Regions from separate parts of the Comamonas serinivorans genome, predicted to be linked through region 1. Evidence: predicted binding sites of a transcription regulator. Region 1 holds the regulator's gene; each other region holds the start of a gene.

Region 1 (4,209 bases):
GTAGTTGGTGGTGCTGTCCAGACGCAGCACCGCGCCATACACCGAGGTGCGCTTGGACAGGTTGTACTTCGCCTCGACCACCGCGTTGGTGTATTTCTTGAGATCGGCGTTGCCCAGCTCGTGCTTGAGGTCACGCGTCACGTCCAGCGTCACGCTGGCAGCGCCGAAGGCCACCGTGCCCCCCACGCTGACACCGCTGCGCTTGGTCGCCACGGCCAGGGTGCGGGTGTCGTTGTACGAAGCATTCAGCGTGAAGGCGCCGAAGTTGTACTTGCCGCCCAGGGCCCAGTTGGCTTTCTCACCCTTGGTCTTGTTGGCCGAGAAGCCGGCCGAGATGGGGCCGTTGGCGTAGGTCAGGCTCAGGTCGGTGCGCGCGGCGCCGCCGTTGTCGGCCTTGAAAACGTAGCCCAGGTTGCCCTGCAGGCCGCCCATGTCGGGCGTGCTGTACATGAACATGCTGCTCGAGCGTTCGCCCACGCCCACGATGCCGTAGGTGTTGGCCACCACCGAGTAGTTGGCGTTGCCGGTCGCTTCCCAGGCCAGGTAGCCGAAGAACGAGGGGTGGTTCATGCGGCCCATCTTGAACGTGCCCCAGTTGCCACCCAGCCAGACGTTGGCCTGGCGCGTCCAGCCGCCATCGCCCGCGCCGGTCTCGGCGTTGAGCTCGGTCTCGAAGTTGAAGCCGGCCGACAGACCGCCGCCCAGGTCTTCCACGCCGCGCAGGCCGATGTGGCTGTTGGTGTTGTTCATCACCGTGTTGCCCTGCATCTGGGTCTTGGCGCCATCGAGCTTGCCCAGGCCCAGGTCGGCCAGGCCGTACAAGGTGACCGACGATTGGGCCATGGCGAAAGGCGAGCTCAGGAGCAGTGCAGGGATGAGCAGATGGGTGCGTTTCATGAAAGTCCTCGTGGCGTGAATCCAAATCCAAAACGGTGCAATTCGCACCACCTCGGTGCAGTCTTGCGACGTTCACAGTGATACGAGCAACCTCTGTGCCAAGCCCCTAACAGCCCGTCACATGGGGGTCACTGCAACACATCCATGGCTCTGGCAATGTTGCAGAGCCAGGCAAACGATTATGGAGTACTTGCCAGAAATGGCCGTCAAGATAACGTAAACTTCCCCATACCCCTCACAATGCTCGACGCAATGTGGTCGTGGGGATGCGCATGGCCTCGCGGTACTTGGCCACCGTGCGGCGCGCGCAGTCGATGCCCTGCTCCTTGAGCATCTCGGAGATCTGGTTGTCCGACAGCGGCTTCTTGGGGTTTTCTTCGGCGATGAACTGCTTGATGAGCGCCCGCACCGCCGTGCTCGAGGCGCTGCCACCGGCCTCCGTGTCCAGCCCGGAGCCGAAGAAATACTTCAGCTCGAAGGTGCCGAACGGCGTGGCCATGTACTTGGCCGTGGTCACGCGCGAGATGGTCGATTCGTGCAGGCCCAGCTCATCGGCGATTTCGCGCAGCACCAGTGGCTGCATGGCCAGCTCGCCATGGATGAAGAAGCTGCGCTGGCGCTCGACGATGGCCTGCGACACGCGCAAGATGGTGTCGAAGCGCTGCTGGATGTTCTTGATGAACCAGCGCGCTTCTTGCAGCCGTTGTTGCAGGGCCTGGTGCGAGTCGCTCTTGCCGCCGCGCAGGGCATTGGCGTAGACGTCGTTCACGCGCAGCTTGGGCATCACCTCCTGGTTCAGGCGCACGCGAAAACGCGGGTTGGCGCCGTTGCCCTCGATGCGCGAGACGATGACGTCGGGCACCACGATGTTGCGCTCGACGTTGACGAAGCGGCGACCGGGCTTGGGCTCGAGCCGGCTGATGCAGGCCAGGCCGGTGCGCACCGTGGTTTCGCTGAAGCCGCACAGCTGCGACAGCTTGCGCGCATCGCGGCGCGCGATCAGGTCGATCGGGTGGCGCACGATGTCGCGCGCCACGGTGGCGATGGCGTCGTCGGGGTTGGCCTGCAGCAGTGCGTCGAGCTGCAGGCACATGCATTCGCTGAGGTCGCGCGCGCCCACGCCGGTGGGCTCCATGGCCTGCACCAGGCGCAGCGCCAGCATCAGGCGGTCGATCAGCTCGTCGCGCTGGTCCACGTCGGTCGGCCGCAGGCCGTCGGCCAGGTCGTCAACGGACTCTTCGAGGTAGCCGTCTTCGTTCAGCGATTCGATGATGAAGTACACCGCCGCGCGGTCCACGTCGGACAGGTGCAGGGCCAGGGCCTGGCGGTGCAGCGTGTCGTAGAGCGACTCGTGCATGCCGGTGCGCTCGCTCGCATCCAGCGCGTCGTCGTCGGGGGCGCCAGCGCCGCGCGGCAGCGCATCGCCGCCCCACTCGCCATCGTCGGGCGACAGGGCGTTGGAGCCATCACCCTCCCAGTTCACGCCAGCGTCGTTGTCTGTATCACCGGAGGATGCCCCATACTCGTCATCACCACCGGCTGGCTCACGGTCCGGACGCTCGCTGGCAGACTCGGTTTCGCTGGCGCGCTCGCTGATGCGGTCCCCGACGCTCACGTGGGCATCGGCCTGGGCCAGACCGAAGTCCTCCTGCGGCGCTTCGCCGTCTTCACGGTCGAGGAAGGGGTTGTCCCCCAGCATCTGCTCGACCTCCTGGTCGAGTTCCAACGTGGACAGCTGCAACAGCCGGATCGACTGCTGCAGCTGCGGGGTCAGCGTCAGGTGCTGCGAGACACGGAGCGACAGGCCTTGCTTCATCGCGACGCGGCTTACATGCGGAAGTTTTCGCCAAGGTACACGCGCCGCACCTCGGCGTTGTCGACGATCTGAGCCGGCGTGCCCTGGGCCAGCACGCGGCCCTCGCTGATGATGTAGGCGTGGTCGCAGATGCCCAGGGTTTCGCGCACGTTGTGGTCGGTGATGAGCACGCCGATGCCGCGGGCCTTCAGGAAGGCGATGATGCGCTGGATCTCGATGACGGCGATGGGGTCGATGCCAGCAAAGGGCTCGTCCAGCAGGATGAAGCGCGGCTGGCTGGCCAGCGCACGGGCAATCTCGACCCGGCGGCGCTCGCCCCCCGAGAGCGACGGCGCGGGCGAGTCGCGCAGCTGCTCCACGTGCAGCTCCTGCAGCAGCGTGGTCAGGCGCGACTCGATCTCGTCGCGGCTCAGCGGTTTGCCGTGGGCGTCGCGCTGCAGCTCGAGCACGGCGCGCACGTTCTCGGCCACGGTGAGCTTGCGGAAGATCGAGGCCTCTTGCGGCAGGTAGGACAGGCCCATGCGCGCGCGCAGGTGCATGGCCTGGCGCTGCACCGACTGGCCGTCGATGGTGATCTCGCCGGCGTCGGCCCGCACCAGGCCGACGATCATGTAGAACGACGTGGTCTTGCCCGCGCCATTGGGGCCCAGCAGGCCGACGACCTCACCGCAGCGCACGGCCAGCGACACGTCGTGCACCACGGTGCGCTTGCCATAGGCCTTGCGCAGGTGCTGCACGTCCAGCCGGCTGTGGCGGTCCGTGGCGGCGGGCGCAGCGGCCACGCCGGCTGCCTCGGCCAGGCCGCTCATGGGCGCTCCTGGTTCAGGCTGCCCGAGGGCTGCAGCGGCGTCGAGCCCGGCGCTGGCGCGCCGCCCGCGGGTGTCTGCGGCGTGAGCACGGCGCGCACGCGGCCCTGGCGGCCCGGCACGGGGGTGCCCTGGTCGGTGGCCGAGCGCACGCCGCCATCGACGGTGACCACCTCGGTGGTGTTGTTGTAGAGGATGTCGCTGCCGGTGATGGTGTCGGCCACGCGCGTGCCCATCAGGCGGCGGATTTCGGCCTGCTGCACCAGGCGAACGGTGTCGGCCTTGCTGTCGTAATGGATGGTGCGGCCTTCGCCCTCCATGTACTCGTCCACCCCTTCGCGCTTTTGGTGGAAGAACGCGCGCTTGGTGCCCGCTGCGTACAGCACGCCGAACTGGTTGCCGGCGTCGTCCTGGCGCACTTCGAGCTTGCCGCCCCGCATGATGATGCTGCCCTTGGTCAGCACCACGTTGCCCGTGAAGACCGACAGCTTCTGCTTGTCGTCGTAGGTCAGCGCATCGGCCTCGATGTTCATCGGCTTGCTGCGATCGGCACGCTCGGCCTGCGCGAACGTGGCCAGGCCCGACAACAGGAGCGCCGCCAGCAGACGAGGAATCGGTTTCATATGAGGCACGTTTTTTGCTTTCACCAATTTTTGATTGTAGCGAGCGCGAAAAAGCCCGCCAAGGCGG
Region 2 (4,209 bases), 190 kb from region 1:
CCGCGGTGCAGCGCGCCCGCACGGCCGTGGTGGACTCGCCCGGGGCCGCATCCAGCAGCACCTGGGGCGCCAGCGCGGGCACCTCCACCTGCAGGTCGATGCGGTCGAGCAGCGGGCCGCTGAGCCGGGCCTGGTAGCGCCGCACCTGATCGGGGGTGCACCGGCAGGCCTGCACGGTGGAGCCGCGGTAGCCGCAGGGACAGGGGTTCATGGCCGCGATGAGTTGGAAACGCGCCGGAAACACGGCGCGCTGGGCCGCGCGGGCGATGGCGATGTGGCCGGTTTCCAGGGGCTCGCGCAGGGCTTCGAGGGCAGACCGCGGAAACTCCGGCAACTCGTCCAGGAACAGCACGCCCTGGTGCGCCAGCGAGATTTCGCCCGGCCGTGGCGGCGAACCCCCGCCCACCAGGGCGACGGCACTGGCCGAGTGATGGGGGCTGAGCGTGGGGCGCACGCACCACCCCTCCAGCGTGAAACGGCCGGCCAGGCTGGCGACGGCCGCCGATTCAAGGGCTTCGTCCACGCTCATGTCGGGCAGCAGGCCGGCAAAGCGATGCGCCAGCATGGACTTGCCCGAACCCGGTGGACCGCTGAGCAGCAGCGAATGCTGGCCCGCGGCCGCGATTTCGAGCGCACGGCGAGCGCCGGCCTGGCCTTTGACGTCGGCCAGGTCCGGCTGGCTGGCGCGGCGCACGGCCGGGGCCTGGTGCGCGATGCGGCGCAGGCCTTGCGCCTCGCGGGTGGCCTGTGCGTCGCCGCGATCCGCCCCGCCCGCAGACCACGCGGGGCCGGGCGTCGCAGCGTCGTCCACGGGATCGGCGGCGCCCACGCCGGCCGGGGCCAGGCTGGCCACCACATCGAGCAGGTGCTCGGCGCCCCACACGGCCAGGCCCGGCACCAGCGCCGCCTCGTGGGCCGACGCCAGCGGCAGCACCAGCGCGAGGCCGGCGCCACCGGCCTGTTCCTGCCGACGCAGGCGCAAGGCCATGGCGAGCGCCCCACGCACGGGCCGCAAGGCGCCCGTCAGCGACAGCTCGCCGGCGAAGGCATGGTCGGCCAGCCGCACCGGGTCGATGGCCCCCGATGCCGCCAGGATGCCGAGCGCGATCGGCAGGTCGAACCGGCCCGAATCCTTGGGCAGGTCGGCGGGGGCCAGGTTGACCGTGATGCGCTTGTTGTGCGGAAACGCCAGGCCGCTGTTCTGCAGGGCGCTGCGCACGCGCTCGCGCGCCTCCTTCACCTCCACGTCGGCCAGGCCCACCAGCGTGAAACTCGGCAAGCCATTGGCCAGGTGCACTTCAACGGTGACTTCAGGCGCCTCCAGCCCCAGCTGGGCATGGCTGCGAACGATGGCCAGGCTCATGGTGTGTTCCCCCTGCGGCACATCTTCGCATGAGGTCGCCGGGCCGAACACGCTTCCGCAGGCAAGCACCAACACAGTGCAAATCGGCCGCCGTTCGGCTCCGAATACAGCAACGCACCATGACGGTGCACGCTAACCATGCACCAGCGTTGCGCAAGGCGCGGCCCGCGCGGCTGCACCATGGCGGGGCCAAGGCCGCGCAACCGCCCCGCCATTGGTAAGCAGTGGTATCAGCCTTTGTCCTTACGCCTTTCAGGCTACTTTCGTGAATACTGATGCCGGAGCGGCCCCTGGCGGCGCCGGCTGAATGCGGGTGGCACGATCCGTGCTTGAGGCCTGGGTGAGCCGCGCCAGCCTGCGGCACATCAAGGAGCCGCTGCATGAAATTCATCTCTGCCGTCATCAAACCCTTCAAGCTCGACGAGGTTCGCGAAGCCTTGTCGCAGCTCGGGGTCAATGGCATCACCGTCACCGAAGTCAAGGGCTTCGGCCGTCAGAAAGGCCACACCGAGCTGTACCGCGGGGCCGAGTACGTGGTCGATTTCCTGCCCAAGATCAAGATCGAAGTCGCCCTGGACGACGAGCTGCTCGACCGCGCCGTCGAAGCCATCGAGTCGGCCGCCCGCACCGGGAAGATCGGCGACGGCAAGATTTTCGTTTTCGAGCTTGAACAGGTCACGCGCATCCGCACCGGTGAAACCGGCGCCAGTGCCATCTGACGCCTGCCACCCCCAGTTTCCCCATTGACTGTCAGACGGAGCAACCGAATGCGACGATACCTCTCACTGTTTGCAATGCTGCTGGCATTGCTGGTGCCCCTTTCTGCCCTCTCGGGCAAGGCCATGGCGGCCGACTTCCCCGAAGCCAGCGTGCTGTTCGAAACCGGCAAGACCGAGCTGTCGGCCGAAGCGAACACGGCCGTCCAGGCCGTGGCCGAGCACCTCAAGGCCGTTGAAGGCGCCGCCGTCCAGCTGTCGGGCTTCACCGACACCTCGGGTGACCCGGCCGCCAATGCCGAGCTGGCCAAGAACCGCGCCATCGCCGTGCGCGACGCGCTGGTGGCAGCCGGTGTGGCCGAAGCCCGCATCGTGCTGCAAAAGCCCGATGCCGTGGCCCAGGCCGGCAACCCCGACGAAGCGCGCGCCGTGCGCATGAGCCTGGCGGCAGCCCCAGCCGCCGCCGAGGCGCCGGCCGCCGAAGCGGCTGCCGCACCGGCCGAGGCCGCGGCGGATGCGCCCAAGCTCGATTCCGGCGACACCGCCTGGATGCTGACCTCGACCATGCTGGTGATCCTGATGGTCATCCCCGGCCTGGCGCTGTTCTACGGTGGCCTGGGCCGCAGCAAGAACATGCTGTCGGTGCTGCTGCAGGTCTTCATGATCTTCTCGGCCATCACGCTGTTGTGGGTCATCTATGGCTACTCGCTGGCCTTCTCGGGCGAAGGCAAGTTCTTCGGTGACTTCAGCAAGGTGTTCCTGAAGGGCATCGCCCCCGACACCCTGTCGCACATGCTGGCCACCATCCCTGAATACGTGTTCGTGTCCTTCCAGTCGACCTTCGCCGCCATCACGGTTGCGCTGATCGTGGGGGCCTTTGCCGAGCGCATGCGCTTCTCGGCCGTGATGATCTTCTCGGTGCTGTGGTTCACCTTCAGCTACGTGCCCATGGCCCACATGGTGTGGGGCGGCGGCATCCTGGCGGCCGACGGCGCGCTGGACTTCGCAGGCGGCACCGTGGTGCACATCAACGCCGGCATGGCCGCCCTGGTGGGCGCCTACATGGTGGGCAAGCGCATCGGCTTCGGCCGCGAAGCGATGGCGCCGCACAGCCTGACGCTGACCATGGTCGGTGCCTCGCTGCTGTGGGTGGGCTGGTTCGGCTTCAACGCCGGCTCGGCCGGTGCGGCCAACGGCGGTGCAGGCCTGGCCTTCGTGAACACCATCGTGGCCACGGGCGCCGCCGCCATCTCCTGGGTCGCGGGTGAATCGCTGCTCAAGGGCAAGGCTTCGATGCTGGGCGCCGTGTCGGGTGCCGTGGGTGGCCTGGTGGTCATCACGCCGGCAGCCGGTTTCGTGGGCCCCATGGGCGCCATCGTGATGGGCCTGATCGGCGGCGTGGCCTGCCTGTGGGGTGTGAACGGCCTCAAGCGCATGCTGAAGGTGGACGACGCCTTCGACGTGTTCGGTGTCCACGGCGTGGGCGGCATCGTCGGTGCCGTGCTGACCGGCGTGTTCGCCTCGCAAGCCCTGGGTGGCACGGGTGGCCTGACGCCCGACACCTTCAACATGGGCAAGCAGGTGTGGATCCAGATCGTGAGCGTGGTGGTCACCATGGTCTGGTCGGGCATCGTGGCCTACATCGCCTTCAAGATCGCGGACGTGGCCGTCGGCCTGCGCGTCTCGGAAGAAGCCGAACGCGAAGGTCTGGACATCTCCTCGCACGGCGAAACGGCGTACGCCCGTTGATGGGCATCAGGCCTCAGGGCCTGATCCCAACGCAAAGCGCCCGGCATGCCGGGCGCTTTTTTCATGTGCAGTATGGGTTGATTATCGTTGTTTTGAAAACGGCAATCAGCCCATACTGCGTTTCAGAGGGTCAGACCGAAATGTGCACGCCGCCATCGATGGCGATGTACTGGCCCGTGATGTAGCCGGCGTCGTCCGACAGCAGGAAGCAGATCATGGGCGTGACCTCGTCGGGCTGGGCCCAGCGGCCCAGCGGAATGCCGGCCAGCATGCCGTCGCGGAACTTGTCGCCGCGGATGGTTTCGGTCATGGGCGTTTCGATGACACCGAAGCACACGGTGTTGCAGCGGATGCCGTAGCGCGCGAATTCGCGCGCCGTGG
Region 3 (4,209 bases), 300 kb from region 1:
CACGTCCTCGGCCGCGATGGTTTCCTTGCGGATGCGCGACTCGGCGAAGGCCAGGTCTTCGGCGATGCCGGCGTCCAGGTGGTGGCAGACCATCAGCATGTCCACGTGCTCGTCCAGCGTGTTCACGGTGTACGGCATGGTGGGGTTGGTCGAGGAGGGCAGGAAGTTGTCCTCGCCGACCACGCGCAGGATGTCGGGTGCGTGGCCTCCCCCCGCACCCTCGGTGTGGAAGGCGCACAAGCCGCGGCCCTGGGTCGCCGCGATGGTGTTCTCGACGAAGCCCGATTCGTTGAGCGTGTCCGAGTGGATGGCCACCTGCGTGTCGGTGGCGTCGGCCACGTCCAGGCAGTTGCTGATCGCCGCCGGCGTCGTGCCCCAGTCCTCGTGCAGCTTCAGGCCGATCACGCCGGCGTCGATCTGCTCGTGCAGCGCGGCGGGCAGGCTGGCGTTGCCCTTGCCCAGAAAGCCCAGGTTCATCGGGAAGGCGTCTGCCGCCTGCAGCATGCGCTCGATATTCCAGGGCCCGCTGGTGCAGGTGGTGGCGAAGGTGCCCGTGGCCGGCCCCGTGCCGCCACCCAGCATGGTGGTGACGCCCGAGGCCAGGGCCTCCTCGATCTGCTGCGGGCAGATGAAGTGGATGTGGCTGTCGATGCCGCCGGCCGTGACGATGTTGCCCTCGGCCGCGATGACCTCGGTGCCCGGGCCGATCACGATGTCCACGCCGGGTTGCACATCGGGGTTGCCGGCCTTGCCGATGGCGGCGATGCGCCCATTCTTGATGCCGATGTCCGCCTTGACGATGCCCCAGTGGTCCAGGATCAGCGCGTTGGTCAGCACGCAGTCGACGGCGCCACCGGCCGTCGGGCCGCTGCCTGTGCCGTCTCGCGTGCGCTGGCTTTGGGCCATGCCGTCGCGGATGGTCTTGCCGCCGCCGAATTTGACCTCTTCGCCATAGCCACCGGCGCGCAGCGTGTAGTCGTCTTCGACCTCGATCAGCAGCTCGGTGTCGGCCAGGCGCACGCGGTCGCCGGTCGTGGGGCCGAAGATCTCCGCGTAGGCGCGGCGCGAAATGGTCGCCATGTCAGAGTTTTCCTTGGATCAGGCCGCGAAAGCCGTACACGGTGCGGTCGCCGGAGAAGTCCACCAGCTCCACGGTGCGCTGCTGGCCGGGCTCGAAGCGCACGGCCGTGCCGGACGCGATGTTGAGCCGCATGCCCCGCGCCGCATCGCGGTCGAAGCCGAGCGCGCCGTTGGTCTCGGCGAAGTGGTAGTGCGAGCCAACCTGAATGGGCCGTGAGCTGGCGTTCACCACCACCAGCGTCAGGGTGCGGCGCCCTGGGTTCAGGGCGTGCACGCCCTCGTCGATCAGCATCTCGCCAGGAATCATGGTCGCTCCAGTGCAGGCCTGCTCAGGCCAGGCGGGTCAGCATGAACACGCCCAGCGCCGCCGTGGCGCCGCCACCCCAACGGGCCAGCCAGGGGCGTTGGTGCAACACGGCATGGCCCAGCATGAGCCCAGCGCCGTGCAGCGCGGCCGAGCCCAGGGCCACACCGGCCAGGGCTGCATACGCGGCGGCGCCCGCGTCACCCGCCAGCTCGTAGCCGTGGGCCGCGCCATGGAAGAACGCAAACGCACCGACCAGACCTGCGGCCAGCACCCAGGGCATGCGCTGGCGAACCGCCACCAGCAAGCCCAGCACCAACACCGAGGCGGCAATCATGGGCTCCACCCCTGGCACCCACAGGCCGCTCAGGCCCACCAGCGCGCCCACCATCAGCAACGCCACGAAGGCGGCCGGCGCGCGCCAGGCGGTCTGCAGCGAGGGAAAGGCCAGCGCGCTCCACACGCCCACGGCCAGCATGGCCGCGAGGTGGTCCAGGCCGGTGAAGGGATGCGCCAGCGCATGCCAAAAGCCGTCAGACGCACCATGGCTGTGCGGCAAGCCGCCGACGTGGGCCAGCGCCGCCAGCGGCAAGGTGGCCAGGGTGATGGCGATGGCGATCAGCAGGTCTTTGGATTTCATGGGCGTGCGAGAAGGGGTCAGGGCCGCCCGCAACCAGGACCAGGCGGTGTGGGTTGCGGCTGGCGCGTTGAAGGATGGGGTATCACCAGGTTGGCGTTTCGTTGAAAGCGTCGATGGGTTCATACTGCCTTGCTCCTGGTGAATGAGGTGAGCTGTGAGGCGGTGGCGTGTCTGGCGCGTCGCTCAGACGATGGGCTCGTGCACGGTCACCAGCTTGGTGCCATCGGGAAAGGTGGCTTCGACCTGGATGTCCGGGATCATCTCGGCGATGCCGTCCATCACGTCGGCGCGCGTGAGCACCGTGCGGCCTTCGCTCATGAGCTGCGCCACGGTCTTGCCGTCGCGGGCGCCCTCCATCACGAAGGCGCTGATCAGGGCCACGGCCTCGGGGTAGTTGAGCTTGAGCCCGCGCGCCAGGCGCCGCTCGGCCAGCAGGGCGGCCGTGAAGATCAGCAGCTTGTCTTTTTCACGCGGTGTGAGTTCCATGCCCTCATCGAAGCAATAGCTGTGCCAGTGGCGGCCGGTGCGGCATCGGCATGGCATGCCCCACAACGATGCAAGAGATCCTTGTTGGGGCATGAGAGGGCGACGAGTGCACCGATTGAGTGCTCAAGGTGGCGCCTTGGTGCGCATGGCATGGAATTTGCGGCGATTCGGCTTTGTCCTTGAGAGGTGAGATGTTGCGAATCCCCCAGTGGGTCGGTCCCGTGAGTTGTTGGGTGCTGGCCTTGGTCAGTTTGCCTGCGTTGGCTGCGGACGAGTCCGTGGCCTTGCCCGGTGTGACCGTCAAGGGACAGGCGCTGGAGGGAGCGAATCAACCGTTCTCCGTCAGCACCTTGCAGGCCGAGGACGTGCGGGAGCAAGGGGTGCAGGAGGTTGAAGCCTTGTGGACCAAGGTGCCTGGCATGCACGTGAGCAACTACCAGATCAACGGCGTGGCCAACAGCGTGGTGCTGCGTGGCTTCTCCGGCGGCGGCCATGGGGGTGACATCGCGGCCACGCTCGACGGCATCCCGCTCAACGAGGCCATGTCGCACGCCGACGGCTACTTCGACCTGAACGTGGTGGTGCCGCTGGAGCTGGAACAGGCCGCCGTGCACCGCGGCCCCACCTCGGTGCTGCAAGGCAACTACAACCGGGCCGGTCTGGTGGAGTTGCGCACCCGGCGCAGTGGCAGCTACAAAGACCTCAGCTTCACGGCCGGCTCACATGGCCTGGTCGACGGCCAGTTCGCGCTGGGGCAGACGCTGGCGTCGGGCGACCAGATCAACCTGGCGGCCCAGCACGTGCGGGGCGATGGCGCTCGGCCGGATGACGACTTCTCGCGCAGCACGCTCAGCGGCTACTGGAACCACCGCATCAACAGCCGCTTCGACATCGCCCTGTCAGGCCGTTGGCACGAGGCCAAGGGCGATTCGCCCGGCTACCTGACCGAGGCCCAGTGGCGCGTCGACCCCCAGGGTCAGGACCCCCATGTGGTGGACGATGGCTCGCGCAAGCACTTCAAGACGCTGCGACTCGACGCCCACCACGACCTGGGCGGCGACACCCACCTGCTGGGCTTTGCCTACGGCACGCGGCAAGATTTCACGCGCTGGTTCACCCGGCCGCGTGGCGGCGGCTGGATGCAGCGCGAGGAAAGCTACGACCGCAGCGTCTTCGGTCTGGGCACTAACCTGAGCGGCAAAGCCACGCTGGCCGGTGGCGCGCTGGACTGGATGCTGGGCGCCGAACGGGTGCGCGAGTCCACCGACTATGGCTACTGGGATGGACTGGTGGCGCGTCAGCACACCGCGCCGGCGCTGAACGACCGCCGCACCCGCCTGACCAACACCGCCGCCTACGGCCAGACCAGCTGGCAGGCCACCGACTGGCTGCAGGCCACGGCCGGCCTGCGCTGGGACCACTTCTCGGGCCAGTGCCGCCTGCTGGGCCCCGAGGCTGGCGACGACCCCTGCGAGCGCATGCAGAACAAGCGCCACCTCAGCCCCAAGCTGGGCGTGCTGGCTCAGGTCAACCCGGCCCTGGCCGTGCGGGCCAACTGGTCGGAAGGCTTTGCCCTGCCCAGTGACTTTGCCAAGTACGCCCTGGGTGCACGTGACCTGGAGGCCAATGTCTTCCGCCAGACCGAGCTGGGCCTGCGCTGGAAGCCCTCGGCGCAGTGGCTGGTGGACGCGGCGCTTTA
Region 4 (4,209 bases), 2.2 Mb from region 1:
CGCGCCCGGTAGGCGGGCAGCAGCTCCGAGATGGACAGCATGCTGCGCCAGCTGTCCTCGGCCGCGTCGGCCGACTGGGGCAGCAATGCGGTTTCCAGGCTGACGGTGAGCATGCGGGCGGTGTTTTCGGCGCGCTCGATGTAGCGGGCCATCCAGAACAGGTGATCGGCGGTGCGAGACAGCATGGCAATCCTCGGGCCTTCCAGGCCTCTGTGCATTCAACATCAGTATGCTTGTGGTGCCGTTCGTGTCAAAACGGCAATCAGGCCATACTCCCAAACAAAAACAGACGATTCCGGCGTCTTCTCGGTCAGGCCTCCAGGATCCAGGTGTCCTTGGTGCCGCCGCCCTGCGAGGAATTGACCACCAGCGAGCCCTCGGCCAGCGCCACGCGCGTGAGGCCGCCGGGCACGATCTGCACCGACTTGCCGCTGAGCACGAAGGGCCGCAGGTCGATGTGGCGGGGCGCCACGCCGCTCTCGACGAAGGTGGGACAGGTCGACAGCGACAGCGTGGGCTGCGCGATGTAGTTGTCCGGGTTGGCCAGCAGCGCCGCGCGGAAGGCCTCGATCTCGGACTGGCTCGCGGCCGGCCCGATCAGCATGCCGTAGCCGCCGGCGCCGTGCACCTCCTTGACGACCAGGTCTTTCAGGTTGGCCAGCACGTGCTGCAGGTCGTCCTTTTCGCGGCACATCCAGGTCGGCACGTTGTTCAGGATGGGCTTCTCGCCGAGGTAGAACTCGATCATGCGCGGCACGTAGGGGTAGATGGACTTGTCGTCCGCCACACCGGTGCCGATGGCGTTGCAGATGGTGACGTTGCCCGCGCGGTAGGCGTCGATGAGGCCGGCGCAGCCCAGCGTGGAGCCAGGACGGAACACCGTGGGGTCGAGGAAGTCGTCGTCGATGCGGCGGTAGATCACGTCCACGCGCGCCGGGCCCCGCGTGGTGCGCATGTAGACCTGCTGGTCCTTGACGAACAGGTCCTGGCCTTCGACCAGCTCCACGCCCATCTGCTGCGCCAAAAAGGCGTGCTCGAAGTAGGCCGAGTTGTACATGCCCGGCGTCAGCACCACGACCGTGGGCTCGCCCGAGGTGCTGGGCGCGCTGTCGCGCAGGGTGTTCAGCAGCATGTCGGGGTAATGCGCCACCGGCGCCACGCGGTGCGAGGCGAACAGCTCGGGGAACAGCCGCATCATCATCTTGCGGTCTTCGAGCATGTAGCTGACGCCACTGGGCACGCGCAGGTTGTCTTCGAGCACGTAGTAGCTGCCGCTGCCGTCCGGGTTGGCCGCGCGCACCACGTCGATGCCGCTGATGTGGGAGTAGATGCCGTTGGGCACGTCGATGCCCATCATCGCCGGGCGGAACTGCGCGTTCTGCTGGATCTGGTCCAGCGGCACCAGGCCGGCACGGATGATCTCCTGGTCGTGGTAGACGTCGTGCAGGAAGCGGTTCAGCGCCGTGACGCGCTGCACCAGGCCGCGCTCGAGTTCGGCCCATTCGGTGCTGGGGATGATGCGCGGGATGAGGTCGAAGGGGATGAGCCGCTCGGTGCCCGAGCCGTCCTTGTCCTTTTCGCCGTAGACGGCGAAGGTGATGCCGACATTGCGAAACAGCACCTCGGCCTCGTCGCGCCAAGCGCGCAGGGCGTCATCGGTCTGCCGGGCGAGCCACTTGTCGTAGGTGCCGTAATGCCCGCGCACCACCGTTTCCGTGCTGGCGCCCAACCGTTCTTCGTACATCTCGTCAAATCGACTCATGGGTCCTCCTTGTGTTGCCCCCAGTCCTGGGCAGACCGTGACAGGATAGTGCATCCGCAGCAAGTTCCAGGCCAGGGCGTTCACGGGTGTCTGCGAGACCGGCCAGGGCCTCGCGGCGCCGGCTCGGCTGCGCCGAGTATGGCCACGTACCCGTTTCAATTTTCTTAAACAGCGGGCATTACTGCGCCCCACCCGCACCGCCATCCACGGGCGAGGTGACGTGCCAATAGCGGCGGTCGAGCTCGCGCTGGCAGCGCACGACCTGCGGCGCCGCGCTGCGCCACTGCATGGCCCCACAGCCGGTGGTCACGCGCACCTGGGCACCCGCTGCCCGCGCGCGGCCCAGCATGGCGGGTGCGGGATGGCCAAAGCGGTTGCCATGGCCGGCCTGCACCAGCACCCAGTCGGGCCGCACCGCCTGCAGGAACGCCTCGCTGCTGCTGCCCCCGCTGCCATGGTGGGGCGCCATGAGCAGCTGCGCCTGCAGGCGCGCAAACGGCGGCTGGTCGCCGCCGTGGTCCCGCACCAGGGCCGCCTCCTGGCGCTGGCCGATGTCGCCCGTCAGCAGCACGGTGGGGGCGGCCTGGTCTGCGTTCGGCGCGGCCAGCACGCGCAGCACGCAGCTGCCTTCGTTGCGCGCGTGGGCGTTGGGCACCCAGTGCACCGAGGGGAACAGCACCTCGAAACGCACACCGTCCCAGGTCCAGTGCTGACCCGCCGCACAGCGCTGCCAGCCGGGGCGCATCGCGGGCCAGGGGTCGTCGGGCGCCATGCTGCCCCAGAGCTCGGCCCGGGGCTGGGCCTGCAGCACGCGTTCGGCGCCACCCGCGTGGTCTGCATCGGCATGGCTCAGCACCAGCCGGTCCACGCGGTCACCCAGGGCCCTCAGCAGCGGCAGCACCACGCGCTCGCCGGCATCGGTGACGGGGCCGTAGCGCGGGCCGGCGTCGTACAGCAGGGTGTGCCGGGCCGTGCGCACCACAATGGCGCTGCCCTGCCCCACATCCAGCGCCAACACCTCGAACTGTCCGGAATCGGGCCGAGGCGTGCGCCAAAACAGTGCGGGCAGCATCCAGGCCACCGCCAGCACGCGCCACCACACGACCTGCCGTGCACGCTGCACCACCACGAACAGCGTGGCCCCAGCGGCCGCCAGCGCCATCCAGGGCCAGGGCGCTGCCTCGACCTGCCAGCTGGCCTGTGGCCAGGCCGCCATCTGACGCAGGATGGCCAGCAACGGCTCGGCCACCAGCGCCGCCAATTGCCAGGCCATGGGCCACAGCAGGCCCAACAGGCACAGCGGCGTGATCAGCCAGGTGACCCAGGGCACCGCCACCAGGTTGGCCAGCACACCCACCAGCGACACCTGGCCAAACCAGCTCGCCGTGAGCGGTGCCAGCGCCACCAACAGCAGCAGTTGCAGACGCAGCAACTGCCAGCCGGCCCGCGTCAGCCAGGCCCACGGGCGGCGCCAGCCCGGTCGGGGCGGCGAATCGCTGGTCGCACTGGTCGAGTCGCCGGCCGATGGACTCGCCGACTGGCTGGTCGACACGTCGGCCTGGGTGGTCATGTGCAGCAGCACGGCCACCGCCACAAAGCTGAGCCAGAACCCCGCCTGCAGCAGCGCCCAGGGGTCGACCGCCACGACCAGGGCCATCACCAACAGCGCCTGGGTCAACCAGGGCCAGCGCACGCCCAGCTCGCGCAACACGCACCAGGCGGCCAGCATCAGCACCGTGCGCTGGGCCGGAATGCCCCAGCCCGAAAACGCCGAGTAAGCCAGCGCAACCGCCAGCCCACTCCAGCGTGACCACGATTGCCGGCTCAGCCGCTGCGCCGTCAGCCAGGCGGGCCGCAGGTGCAGCAGCAGCCGGCCTTGGAGCCGCCACCAGCCCGCCGCCAGGCCCATGGCCAAGGCCGCCAACCCTGTGATGTGCAGGCCCGAGATGCTGACCAGGTGCGCCACGCCGGTGTCGCGAAACACCTGCCAGTCGCCCTCGGCGATGCTGGATTGGTCTCCCATGGTCAGCGCGGTCACCAGCTGCATGCTGCGCGGATCGGCCGCGTGCAGCACCTGGGCGATCTGCTGCCGCACGCGCTCGCGCGTGCCCGCCAGGGTCCAGCCCGTCGGCGCCGCCACCTGCTGCGGGACCTCGCCCTGCCACAGGGGGCTGGCCGTGGCGGCGATGCCCCGGCTCCACAGCCACAGCTCCTGGTCGAAACCATGCGGGTTCATGAGGCCGCGCGGCACCCGCAGCCGCGCCGACAGGGCCCAGGTTTCGTGGGCGCGTAGGCCTTGCAGTTGCCGCACGCGCGCCATCACGGCCTCTGGCGCGTCCGGCCAGGGCTGGTCGGCCACGTGCAGCTGCAGCCGCATGGGCAGCGCAGGCAAGCTGGCGGGATGGGCGTCGCCTTCGCGGGTGGCCTGCTCCACCCACAGCACCAAC

The links. Region 1 encodes sigma-54, which starts transcription at its own class of promoters, with help from an activator protein. Its sites were predicted from a motif close to TGGCANGNAANCTGCTTT; they were not measured.
Region 2: the regulator sigma-54 is predicted to act here: its motif matches at 1,678-1,695, upstream of CCO03_RS00355 (P-II family nitrogen regulator).
Region 3: the regulator sigma-54 is predicted to act here: its motif matches at 2,520-2,537, upstream of CCO03_RS00840 (urease subunit gamma).
Region 4: the regulator sigma-54 is predicted to act here: its motif matches at 1,819-1,836, upstream of CCO03_RS09040 (circularly permuted type 2 ATP-grasp protein).

What each region holds. Positions count from the first base shown of each region.
Region 1 covers NZ_CP021455.1:4,420,681-4,424,889, forward strand. Annotated here, with positions in the region: gene CCO03_RS18905 (porin) at 1-897, opposite strand, end outside; gene CCO03_RS18910 (RNA polymerase factor sigma-54) at 1,133-2,713, opposite strand; gene lptB (LPS export ABC transporter ATP-binding protein) at 2,725-3,522, opposite strand; gene lptA (lipopolysaccharide transport periplasmic protein LptA) at 3,519-4,142, opposite strand.
Region 2 covers NZ_CP021455.1:83,888-88,096, forward strand. Annotated here, with positions in the region: gene CCO03_RS00350 (YifB family Mg chelatase-like AAA ATPase) at 1-1,363, opposite strand, end outside; gene CCO03_RS00355 (P-II family nitrogen regulator) at 1,744-2,082, shown strand; gene amt (ammonium transporter) at 2,158-3,828, shown strand; gene CCO03_RS00365 (SDR family NAD(P)-dependent oxidoreductase) at 3,959-4,209, opposite strand, start outside.
Region 3 covers NZ_CP021455.1:199,245-203,453, forward strand. Annotated here, with positions in the region: gene ureC (urease subunit alpha) at 1-1,080, opposite strand, end outside; gene CCO03_RS00830 (urease subunit beta) at 1,082-1,387, opposite strand; gene CCO03_RS00835 (HupE/UreJ family protein) at 1,410-2,024, opposite strand; gene CCO03_RS00840 (urease subunit gamma) at 2,208-2,510, opposite strand; gene CCO03_RS00845 (TonB-dependent receptor) at 2,702-4,209, shown strand, end outside.
Region 4 covers NZ_CP021455.1:2,105,943-2,110,151, reverse strand. Annotated here, with positions in the region: gene CCO03_RS09045 (alpha-E domain-containing protein) at 1-185, opposite strand, end outside; gene CCO03_RS09040 (circularly permuted type 2 ATP-grasp protein) at 311-1,762, opposite strand; gene CCO03_RS09035 (DNA internalization-related competence protein ComEC/Rec2) at 1,941-4,209, opposite strand, start outside.